2 regions of the Actinoplanes sichuanensis genome follow, and region 2 is predicted to be linked to the other one. Evidence: riboswitches for the same ligand, from Rfam matches in the RefSeq annotation. Region 2 holds a riboswitch; the other holds the start of a gene.
The links. Region 2 has a riboswitch for thiamine pyrophosphate ahead of Q0Z83_RS37430 (ECF transporter S component). Riboswitches for the same ligand answer to the same signal wherever they lie in the genome.
Positions count from the first base shown of each region.

Region 1 (4,904 bases), 660 kb from region 2:
TGGAGAACGCCGGTCGGCTCGGCCTCGGCGAACGGGTGCTGGTCCGGGCACCGGACGAGGTGCCGGCGGACGTGACGTTCGCGGAGATCTGGAGCAACCCGCCCACCCACATCGGTAAGGCCGAACTGCACACCCTCTTGGAGCGCTGGTTGCCCCGGCTCGCGCCCGGCGGCACGGCCTGGTTGGTGATCAACCGCAACCTCGGTGGTGACTCGCTGCACACCTGGCTGGTCGGTCTCGGCTGGACCGTCGAGCGGACGGCCAGCCAGAAGGGGTTCCGGGTCCTGCGGGTCACCGGAAAATCGGCTGACTGAACGCATCACTGACAGGGAGGATGCCGCCATGGGTTACGTGGATGTCGCCGGCGCCGGTTTTGTGCTCCCGGACGGGCGGGAGCTGTTCGCCGACGTGTCGTTCCGGGTCGGCGAGGGGCAGAAGGTCGCGCTCGTCGGTCCCAACGGGGCGGGTAAGACCACGCTGATGCGCATGGTGGCCGGTGACATACCGACCCAGAGCGGCACCATCGCGCGGGCCGGAGGGCTCGGAGTGATGCGCCAGTTCATCGGCATGATCGGCGACGACCGTACCCTCGAAGATCTTGCTCTGTCGCTCGTCTCACCCGCGTTGCGCGAGGCCGGCGAGCGGTTGCGGGCGGCTGCCGCGGCCCTCGGCGAGACCGAGAAGACCCAGATCGCGTACGCCAACGCGCTCGCGCACTGGGGTGAGGTCGGTGGGTACGACGCCGAGGTGCTCTTCGACACGGTGACGGTCGCCATCCTCGGCAAGCCGTGGGAGGAGGCTCGCACCCGGATCGTGCGGACCCTCTCCGGTGGTGAGCAGAAACGGTTCGCCCTCGATCTGCTGCTGCGCGGCAACGACGAGGTACTGCTGCTCGACGAGCCGGACAACTTCCTCGACGTGCCGGCCAAACGCTGGCTGGAGCAACGGCTGCGCGAGTCGAACAAGTCGGTGCTCTACGTCTCACACGATCGCGAGTTGCTGGCCGAGACCGCGAGCCGGGTCGTCGCCGTCGAGGGTGGCGGCGCCTGGACCCATCCGGGCGGGTTCGCCTCCTGGCACGAGGCTCGGATGAACCGGCACGAGCGGATGGAGGAGCTGCGCCGCCGCTGGGACGAGGAGCACGAGAAGATCAAGGAACTGGTCTTCATGCTCAAGAACAAGGCCGCCTACAACGACGGCCTGGCCTCCCGCTATCAGGCCGCGCAGACTCGGCTCCGCAAGTTCGAGGAGGCCGGCCCGCCGCCGCTGCCACCGAAGGACCAGGCCGTCAAGATGAACCTGCGCGGTGGCCGCACCGGCAAGCGCGCGGTCATCTGTGAACAGCTCGAACTCGAGAACCTGACGTTCCCGTTCGACCTGGAGATCTGGTATGGCGACCGGGTCGCCGTGCTCGGCGCGAACGGCACCGGCAAGTCGCACTTCCTGCGCCTGCTCGCGGCCGGCGGCACCGACCCCGACCTGGAACACCGGCCCGTCGACGGGGCGCCGCTCGCGAAGGTCTCGCACGACGGCAAGGCACGGCTCGGGGCGCGGGTCCGGCCCGGCCACTTCTCGCAGACCCACGACCGGCCGGAACTCGTCGAGAAGACCCTCGTCGAGATCCTCTGGCGCGGTGACGAGCATCGGTCCGGACAGGACCGGGCCGGTGCCATGAAGCACCTCAACCGGTACGAGCTGGCCGCCCAGGGCGACCAGCGGTTCGGCACCCTCTCCGGTGGGCAGCAGGCGCGGTTCCTGGTGCTCCTGCTCGAATTGTCCGGGGCGACGGTGCTGCTCCTCGACGAGCCGACCGACAACCTGGACCTCGCCTCCGCCGAAGCGCTCGAGGAAGGACTGAAGGCGTTTGACGGTACGGTGATCGCGGTCACCCACGATCGGTGGTTCACCAGGTCTTTCGATCGCTTCGTGCTGTTCAGAGGGGACGGAGAAGTGGTCGAGGTTCCCGAGCCGGTCTGGGACGTCCGCTAGTTTTCTCGTCACGGACCGGTTAGGGTCCGGTTACAGACACAACCCACGGGAGTCCGGGCACCGGGCTGAGAGGGGGGCTGATGCGGCCCCCGACCGTCGAACCTGATCCGGGTAATGCCGGCGCAGGGAGGAGTTCTCCATGGGCGCATCCTTCCCCCGTATCCACGTCATAACCGATGACATCGACGTTGTTCGCGGTGTCGCCGGGCTTCCCGACGTGGCCGTCCAGATCAGAGTCAAGAGCAACGACGCTTCGGCGTACGCGTTGACCTGCGCCGCGATTGCGGTGTGCCGACCGGCCGGCACGATCGTGCTGGTCAACGACCGGGTCGGGGTCGCCCTCGCGGCTCAGGCGGACGGCGTACACCTCGGGGCCGACGACCTGCCGGTGTCCGCCGGACGCCGCGTCCTCGGCCCGACCGCGATCGTCGGCGCGACCTGCCGTGACCCCCGAGCGGCGCGAGCCGCCGTCGACGCCGGGGCGAGCTATCTCGGCGTCGGACCGGCCTTCCCCACGTCCACTAAGGACGGACTGCCGCCACCACTCGGGCCGGCCGCGATCGCGGCCGTCGCCGACGCGGTGCCGGGCACTCCGGTTCTGGCGATCGGCGGTATCACCGCGGAACGGGTGCCGCAGCTCGCGGTGCACGGGGTCGCGGCTGTCTCCGCCTTCGCGGCGGATCCGAAGGGGGCGGTCGCGGAATTCCTGGCGGTCCTGCCGTGAACCGCGATCTCGCAGCCTCTTCCGCCGCCGGCCCCGACGCGGTCCCCGACCGTGCCCCGACTCCTGACCCCGTTGCCGGCACCGACGGCGCCTCGACCCCCCTCTCTGCCGCGCCTCGCCGGATCGCGGTCGTCGGCGGCGGGATCATCGGGCTCGCCATCGCAGCGGAGTTGTCGGGCCGCGGCGCCGACGTCGTCGTTTACGAGTCGGCGCCGGACGGGACGGGCGGAGCCTGGCATGTCGCGGCCGGGATGCTCGCACCCGGTGGGGAGTCGGCCTTCGAGTATCCGCACCTCACCCGGCTGTTGGAAGCCGGGCAGGAGCTGTGGCCCTCGTTTGCGGCGGGCCTCGGAGACGTCGGCTACGACAGGACGGGGACGCTTTCGCTGGCGTTGACGGCGGATGACGTGGCCGAGGCGGCGAGGGAGTGGAAGCACCAGAAGTTGACGCCGCTGACCGGTTCGCAGGTGCGTGATCTCGAGGCGGCGATCTCACCTCGGGTTCGGGCGGGGGCGTTCGCGGCTGCTGAGCATCAGGTCGACCCGCGCAAGGTCGTCGCGGTTCTCCGGGATCGGTTGGCGGGCCGGATCATCACTCGCGAGATAACGGATCTATCCGAACTGGACGCTGACGGTGGGAGCGGGACGGGCGCTTCGGCAGGCCGGCCCGACGTGATCATCGTGGCCGCCGGGCATCGGACCGGGGCGCTCACCGGGCTGCCGATCCGGCCGGTCAAAGGGCAGGTGCTTCGGCTGCGCGGCGAACCCGGCCTGCTCGAGCACGTGATCGACGGCGCTGCCGACGGGCGGCACGTGTACCTGGTCCCGCGGGCCGACGGTGAGGTCGTGGTCGGCGCCACCCAGGAGGAACGTGCCGACCGGATGCCCACCGCCGCCGGTGTCCACGACCTGTTGCGCGCCGCCCTCGATCTGGTGCCGGGTCTGGCCGAACACGAACTCGCCGAGGTCACCGTCGGACACCGGCCGGGTACCCCGGACAACGCACCGATCCTCGGGTATCTCGACGACGACCGCCGCGTGGTGGTCGCGGCCGGACACTTCCGCAACGGCATCCTGCTCGCCCCGATCACCGCACGACTCATCGCCGACCTGGTGCTCACCGGCTCGGCCGATCCGATTCTCGACGCGTTCGGTCCCGGGAGGTTCCGATGAAACTGACGATCAACGGCCAGGCCCAGAGCCGGTCCGGTACCTGTTCGGTCGCGACCCTGGTCGCGGAGATCATCGCCGCCCAGCGTGGGGTGGCGGTCGCGGTCAACGGCACCGTGGTTCCACGTTCGACCTGGTCGGAGGTGGACCTCGTGGACGGCGACCGGATCGAGGTGCTCACCGCCGCGCAGGGAGGTTGACATGACGTTACTTCCGGAGAACGGGCTGATCCTCGGCACCGGCGGGGCGAACAGCCTCACCGCGCTGGAGGAGGCCATCGCCGCGTCCGAGTCGACCCTGGTCACGGTGGCGCTGCGGCGGGTGGACGCGGCCGGGCCGGGTCTGCTGCCGATGCTGGACCGGCTCGGGGTGCGGGTGCTGCCGAACACGGCCGGCTGCTACACCGCCGGTGACGCGGTCAAGACGGCGCAGATGGCGCGGGAGGCCTTCGAGACGGATCTGATCAAGCTCGAGGTCATCGGGGACGAACGGACCCTGCTGCCGGACGGGATCGAACTCCTGCGAGCGGCCGAGGTACTCGTCGCCGATGGGTTCGTCGTTCTGCCGTACACCAGTGATGATCCGATCCTGGCCCGACGCCTCGCCGACGCCGGATGTACCGCGGTGATGCCGGCGGGGTCGCCGATCGGTTCCGGCCTGGGGATCTCCAATCCGCACCACATCGAGTTGATCGTGCAGAGCGTGGACGTGCCGGTGGTGCTCGACGCGGGTATCGGCACCGCCTCGGACGCGGCGCTCGCGATGGAGCTCGGCTGTGACGCGGTTCTCATCGCCAGCGCGATCACCCGGGCCGACGATCCGGTGGCGATGGCCACGGCGATGCGGCACGCGGTCACGGCCGGCCGGCTCGCCCGCTCGGCCGGGCGCATCCCACGGCGGTTCCATGCGGTCGCGTCCACCGCCGACGACGGCATCGCGCAATGGTGACCCCGGGCGGGCTCGTCGTGCTCACCGATCGGCGGTCCGCATCCGGTTCGCTGATCGAGGTGGTCCGGGCGGCG
Region 1 is NZ_AP028461.1:8,826,391-8,831,294, reverse strand. Features, by position in the region: gene Q0Z83_RS40455 (class I SAM-dependent methyltransferase) at 1-314, shown strand, start outside; gene Q0Z83_RS40450 (ABC-F family ATP-binding cassette domain-containing protein) at 343-1,989, shown strand; TPP riboswitch at 2,025-2,135, shown strand; gene Q0Z83_RS40445 (thiamine phosphate synthase) at 2,129-2,713, shown strand; gene thiO (glycine oxidase ThiO) at 2,710-3,885, shown strand; gene thiS (sulfur carrier protein ThiS) at 3,882-4,082, shown strand; gene Q0Z83_RS40430 (thiazole synthase) at 4,084-4,830, shown strand; gene Q0Z83_RS40425 (thiamine phosphate synthase) at 4,824-4,904, shown strand, end outside.
Region 1: another riboswitch for thiamine pyrophosphate. It lies ahead of Q0Z83_RS40445 (thiamine phosphate synthase); the one in region 2 lies ahead of Q0Z83_RS37430 (ECF transporter S component).

Region 2 (4,904 bases):
CCCCGCGCCGAGTAGGCCCGCACCGAGTAGGAAGCGGCGGCGGGACGCGTCGGACGACGACAGTTCGGCGGTCGGAACCGAGAGATCGAGAGCCTCGGGGAGGTCGCCCCCGGCGGCTGCGGCGTGCGAGTGGTCGTGAAGATGATCGTGGCCGTGACCCATGGCGGTCACCCTCGTCCGAACAGGACAACACCCGCTGTCAATACAGTTACCTGAAGACGAAGAGTGTTCAGACGACCGGGCGGAAATGCCCGAGAGCCACCGACGCGGCGATGATGAGGAGCGCGGCGAGCAGCGACAGAACCAGCAGGATCGTGTCGGCGGCGGTGAAGTACTGGCGGCGGGCGTAGGTCCGGGGCGTCTCGGCGTCGAAGCCACGCGCGTCCATCGCGACTGCCAGCCGCACCCCGCGCCGCAAGGCGCCGACCAGCAGCGCGAACGCCGTCGACACGAAGAGCCGCCCGCGGGCGATCGGGTTGCGCCCGGCGTCGACCCCGCGGGCGCGGCGGGCCAGGCTGAGCGACCGCCACTCCTCGCCGAGCAGCGGCACCAGCCGGAACGCGGCGAGCGCCCCGATCGCGAACCGGGCCGGCGCCTTCGCGTTCTGCACCAGCGCGTCGGCCAGGTCGGTCGGGTCGGTGGTGGCGAACACCACGATGCCCGGCAGCGCCACCGCGAAGATCCGCAGGATCAGTGCGCCCGAGGTGGACAGCACCCCGGTGGTGACGTCGATCGGCCCGAGTGACACCAGCAGCTCACCACCGCGTTCGGCGGCGAACAGCACCATCGTGATCAGGATCCCGGCCGCGGCCAGCAGCAACGGCGTGGCCCGCCGGGCCAGGACCCCGAACCGCACCCCGAAGAACGGCAGGACCAGCAGTTCGACGGCGAGCGCGACGGCCGGCGTGAACGGATCCATGGTGGCGATCAGCGGCATCGAGAAGAGCAGCGCGGCGCCGACCTTGGCGACCGGGTTGCGGCGCGCGAGCGGCGCCGCCGGATCCGCGACCGGCGCGAAAGAGAGGGTCACGGCCGCGTCCTCCGAGGTAGCGGGTCCGGTTCCGGTGCGCCGAGGGAGACGGTTCGATCGGCGAGGGTACGGACGAACGCGTCATCATGTGTGACGGCGACGATCCCGTGCCCGACGTCGCGCAGACCGGCGAGCAGGTCGACCAGTTCGCGCCAGGTGCGTCGATCCTGGCCGAAGGTCGGTTCGTCGAGCACGAGCAGCCGCGGTGCGGTGGCCAGCGCGGTGGCCACGCTGAGCCGCCGGGCCTCCCCGCCGGAGAGGGTGTACGGGTTGGCCTCCGCGAGCCGGTCCAGCCGGAGCCGTTCGAGCAGCTCACCGACGATCCGGTCGACGTCGGCGGGGGAGCGGCCCAACCGGCGGGGCCCGAGCGCGAGCTCGTCGGTGACGCGGGACGTGACGAACTGGTGTTCCGGGTTCTGGAAGACCGACCCGATCCGGCCGGCCAGGGTCGCGGCCCGCCATCGGTGCGGCGGCCGGCTGTCACCGAACGCCTCGACCCGCCCGGACGTGGGTGCGAGCAGCCCGCCGAGCAGCAGCGCCAGGGTCGACTTGCCCGCGCCGTTGGGCCCGGTCACGGCCACCACCTCGCCCGCTCCGACATCTACCGAGACGGGGTCGAGGCGTCTGCTCACTTCGGCGCGCGTAGCCCGTACCAAATCGATGTCGGTCTTGGTTTTCGCCTTGCGCGGCGGGACCTGGAAACCCGGCACCCAGACGCCCTCGTCAGCGAGTTTGTCGCCGTAGGCGGCGAAGATCATCTCGGGTGAGCCGTCGGCGCGGACACCGCCGCCCGGCTCCAGGACCACCACCCGGTCGACCAGCGGAAGGGCCTCGGCGACCCGGTGTTCCACGATGATCAGCGTGGTGTCCGGGCCGGTGGCCCGGGCCAGCGCGTCGCGGATCAGCGCGGCGCCCGGCGGGTCCAGGTTCGCGGTCGGCTCGTCGAGCAGCAGCAGGCCGGGACGCAACGCGAGAACACCGGCGAGAGCGAGGCGTTGCGCCTCACCGCCGGAGAGGGCCGAGGTCGGACGATTGACGGGGTACGGGAAACCGACACGATCCAGCACGTCGGACACCCGTGGCCAGATCTCACCGGCGGGCACTCCCCGGTTCTCCGGGCCGAACGCCACGTCGTCGCCGCTGCGGGCCATCACCAGCTGGGTCTGCGGGTCCTGGAAGAGGATGCCGACCCGCTCGCGTGCCTTGCGCGGGTCGAGCCCGTCGATCCGGATCGTGCCCTCGGACTCGCCGGAGTCCTCGGGCAGCAGCCCGGCCAACGCGGCGAGCAGCGTGCTCTTGCCGGCCCCGGATGGGCCGAGTAGGAGCACCCGCTCGCCGTGCCGCACTTCCAGGTCCAGCCCGCGGACCGCCCACGAGCGGCGACCGGCGTGCCGCCACCCGAAGCCGCGGAGCTGAACGTCACTCATGTCTCAGACGGTTGCCCGTTCCCGGCCCGCTTCGAACCGGTCCAGCACCCCGGTCGGAGCGAGCGCCCGGACCAGCGCCCACGAACCGGCCCCGGCCAGGATCGCGCCGCTGAGGACGGTGATCGCCGCGTACGGGATCCGGTACGACCACAGGTCCATGCCGACCGTGTACTTGACGAAGTCGTAGGACGCCGCGCTGACCCCGGTCAGCGCACCGGCCAGGATCGCGGCCGGCAGCCGGTGGTTGCGGTAGAGCAGCAGTGCGAAGGCCAGTTCGGCGCCGAGGCCCTGGATCAGGCCGGAGACGATCGTGTCGACGCCCCACTGGCTGCCGAGCAGCGCGGACACGGTGGCCGCGACCAACTCGGTGTAGAGCGAGGCGCCCGGCTTTCGGATGATCAGACCGCCGAGGACGGCCGGGACCAGCCAGATGCCGTAGATGATGGTCTGCGCCGGTGGGAAGAACGCGAAGGCGCCCTCGGTGATCGACCAGACCGTGCCCCAGGCCCAGAAGATCACGCCGAACGCGACGGCGATGACGGAGGCGATGACGATGTCTATCGTCCGCCATCGATTGGACGTTGATGCCATTGGATTGCCTCCCAGTGGGTACCGGGAGGAGACGCACGCCGTGTTCCCTGGGCGGCGATGCCCAGGGCACGACGCGGCTGGAGAGACCGAGCTTCCTGCGCTGGCATTACCCAGATCAGGTACTAGGGTCTGCGGATTTCCCGCACTCTCAGCGCTGTGCGCTCCCCTGTCGGATTGGATGTGCTTCGATGACCGTAACACCTGGTAGCGGGGTATCACAGGGAGGGGACGACGTGATCGAGGTCAAAGCCCGGGGACTGACGTTCGACGTTCACGAGGGTGGGCCGGAGGACGGTGAACCGGTTCTCCTGCTGCACGGCTTTCCTCAGGATTCCCGGGAGTTCGACCTGGTTCTGCCGCATCTGCACGCGGCCGGGCTGCGGACCTACGCGATGGACCAGCGCGGCTGCTCACCGGGCGCCCGCCCGTCCGACGTCTCCGCCTACACCATGCCGTCGGTGACCGCCGACGCCGTCGCCGTCCTCGACTCGCTCGGCCTCGACAGCGCGCACGTCGTCGGCCACGACTGGGGCGCACAGGTGGCCTGGCAGCTGGCCGCCCGGCACCCGGACCGGGTGCGGACCCTCACCGCGATCTCCGTCCCGCACCCGCGGGCGCTGCTGCTCGCGATCCGGGTGCGGCCCAGCCAGAAGGCGCGGCTCGCCTACTTCGAGGTGTTCCGGCGGAGGTTCGCCGAGCGGCTGCTGCTCGCCCAGCATGCCCTGCCGTTGCGCCTGATGCTGCGGCCGATCGGCATGCGCGCTGAACAGTACGTGGCGGCGATGCGCGAACCGGGCCGGCTCACCGGCGGCCTCAACTGGTACCGCGCCTTCGACGCGTCCCAGATCGCGAACCTCGGTGAGGTGACGGTGCCGACCACCTACGTGTGGAGCGACAAGGACGGGGTGGTCGGGCTGACCGCGGCGCTGCGTACCAGGGACTGGGTGCGAGCCGACTACCAGCTGGTGGCGATGCGCGGCGTCAGTCACTGGGTGCCCGAGCAGGCGCCGCGTGAGCTGGCCGACGCGGTCCTGGCCCGGATCGGCGTTTGATCAAGGGGTCGGACGGGGAATTCGGCGCGTCATGGCGGTCGATTCCCACACCCCCCGAGAGACCGAGAAGCAGCGCTGGGACCGCAACTTCGCGGACCTGCTCCAGGAACTGCGGGTCGCGCAGACGGGCGTGCAGATCCTCTTCGCGTTCCTGCTGACCCTGCCGTTCAGCAGCGGCTTCCCGAACGTCACCGATTTCCAGAAGGACACCTACGTGGTCGCGCTGATCAGCGCGGCGTTCGCCACCGCGATGATCATCTCGCCGGTGGCGTTCCATCGGGCGCTGTTCCGGCAGGGCCGCAAACCCGAGCTGGTCCGGTACGCCCACAAGATGGCCACCGGTGGCCTGGCCTTCATGCTGATCGCGATGACGGCGAGCGTCCTGCTGATCACCGACTACCTGCTGGACTGGCAGTGGGCGATCCCGCTGACCATCGTCACCGGCGGCTGGTTCCTCACCTACTGGGCCATCCTGCCGTTCGCCCACCGCGAGTGGGGCGATGACGACGAGGACGCCGCCTCCGCCATCGACTGACCGTCGGATCCGGCCGGTCCTCAGTGCCGTCTCGACGACGTTGCGACAGCACTGAGAGCCGGCCGGGGTTCAGCGCCGTTTCAGGCCCAGTCGGCGCAACTCCAGGCCGGCCAGGGCGGCTACCGCGTCCGAGTCGCCGGCCCGCCAGCTCTGCGCGATGTCCGGGCCCAGCTTCGCCAGCTCGGTCAGCGGCTGGGAGGCCAGCGCCCGCAACGCCAGCAGGTCCTGGCCGGCCGGGTCGTCGCGGACCGCCGCGGCCACCCCGGCCC
Region 2 is NZ_AP028461.1:8,164,079-8,168,982, reverse strand. Features, by position in the region: gene Q0Z83_RS37445 (PHP domain-containing protein) at 1-162, opposite strand, end outside; gene Q0Z83_RS37440 (energy-coupling factor transporter transmembrane component T family protein) at 230-1,030, opposite strand; gene Q0Z83_RS37435 (ABC transporter ATP-binding protein) at 1,027-2,457, opposite strand; gene Q0Z83_RS37430 (ECF transporter S component) at 2,461-3,048, opposite strand; TPP riboswitch at 3,123-3,226, opposite strand; gene Q0Z83_RS37425 (alpha/beta fold hydrolase) at 3,285-4,100, shown strand; gene Q0Z83_RS37420 (DUF6328 family protein) at 4,132-4,635, shown strand; gene Q0Z83_RS37415 (hypothetical protein) at 4,705-4,904, opposite strand, start outside.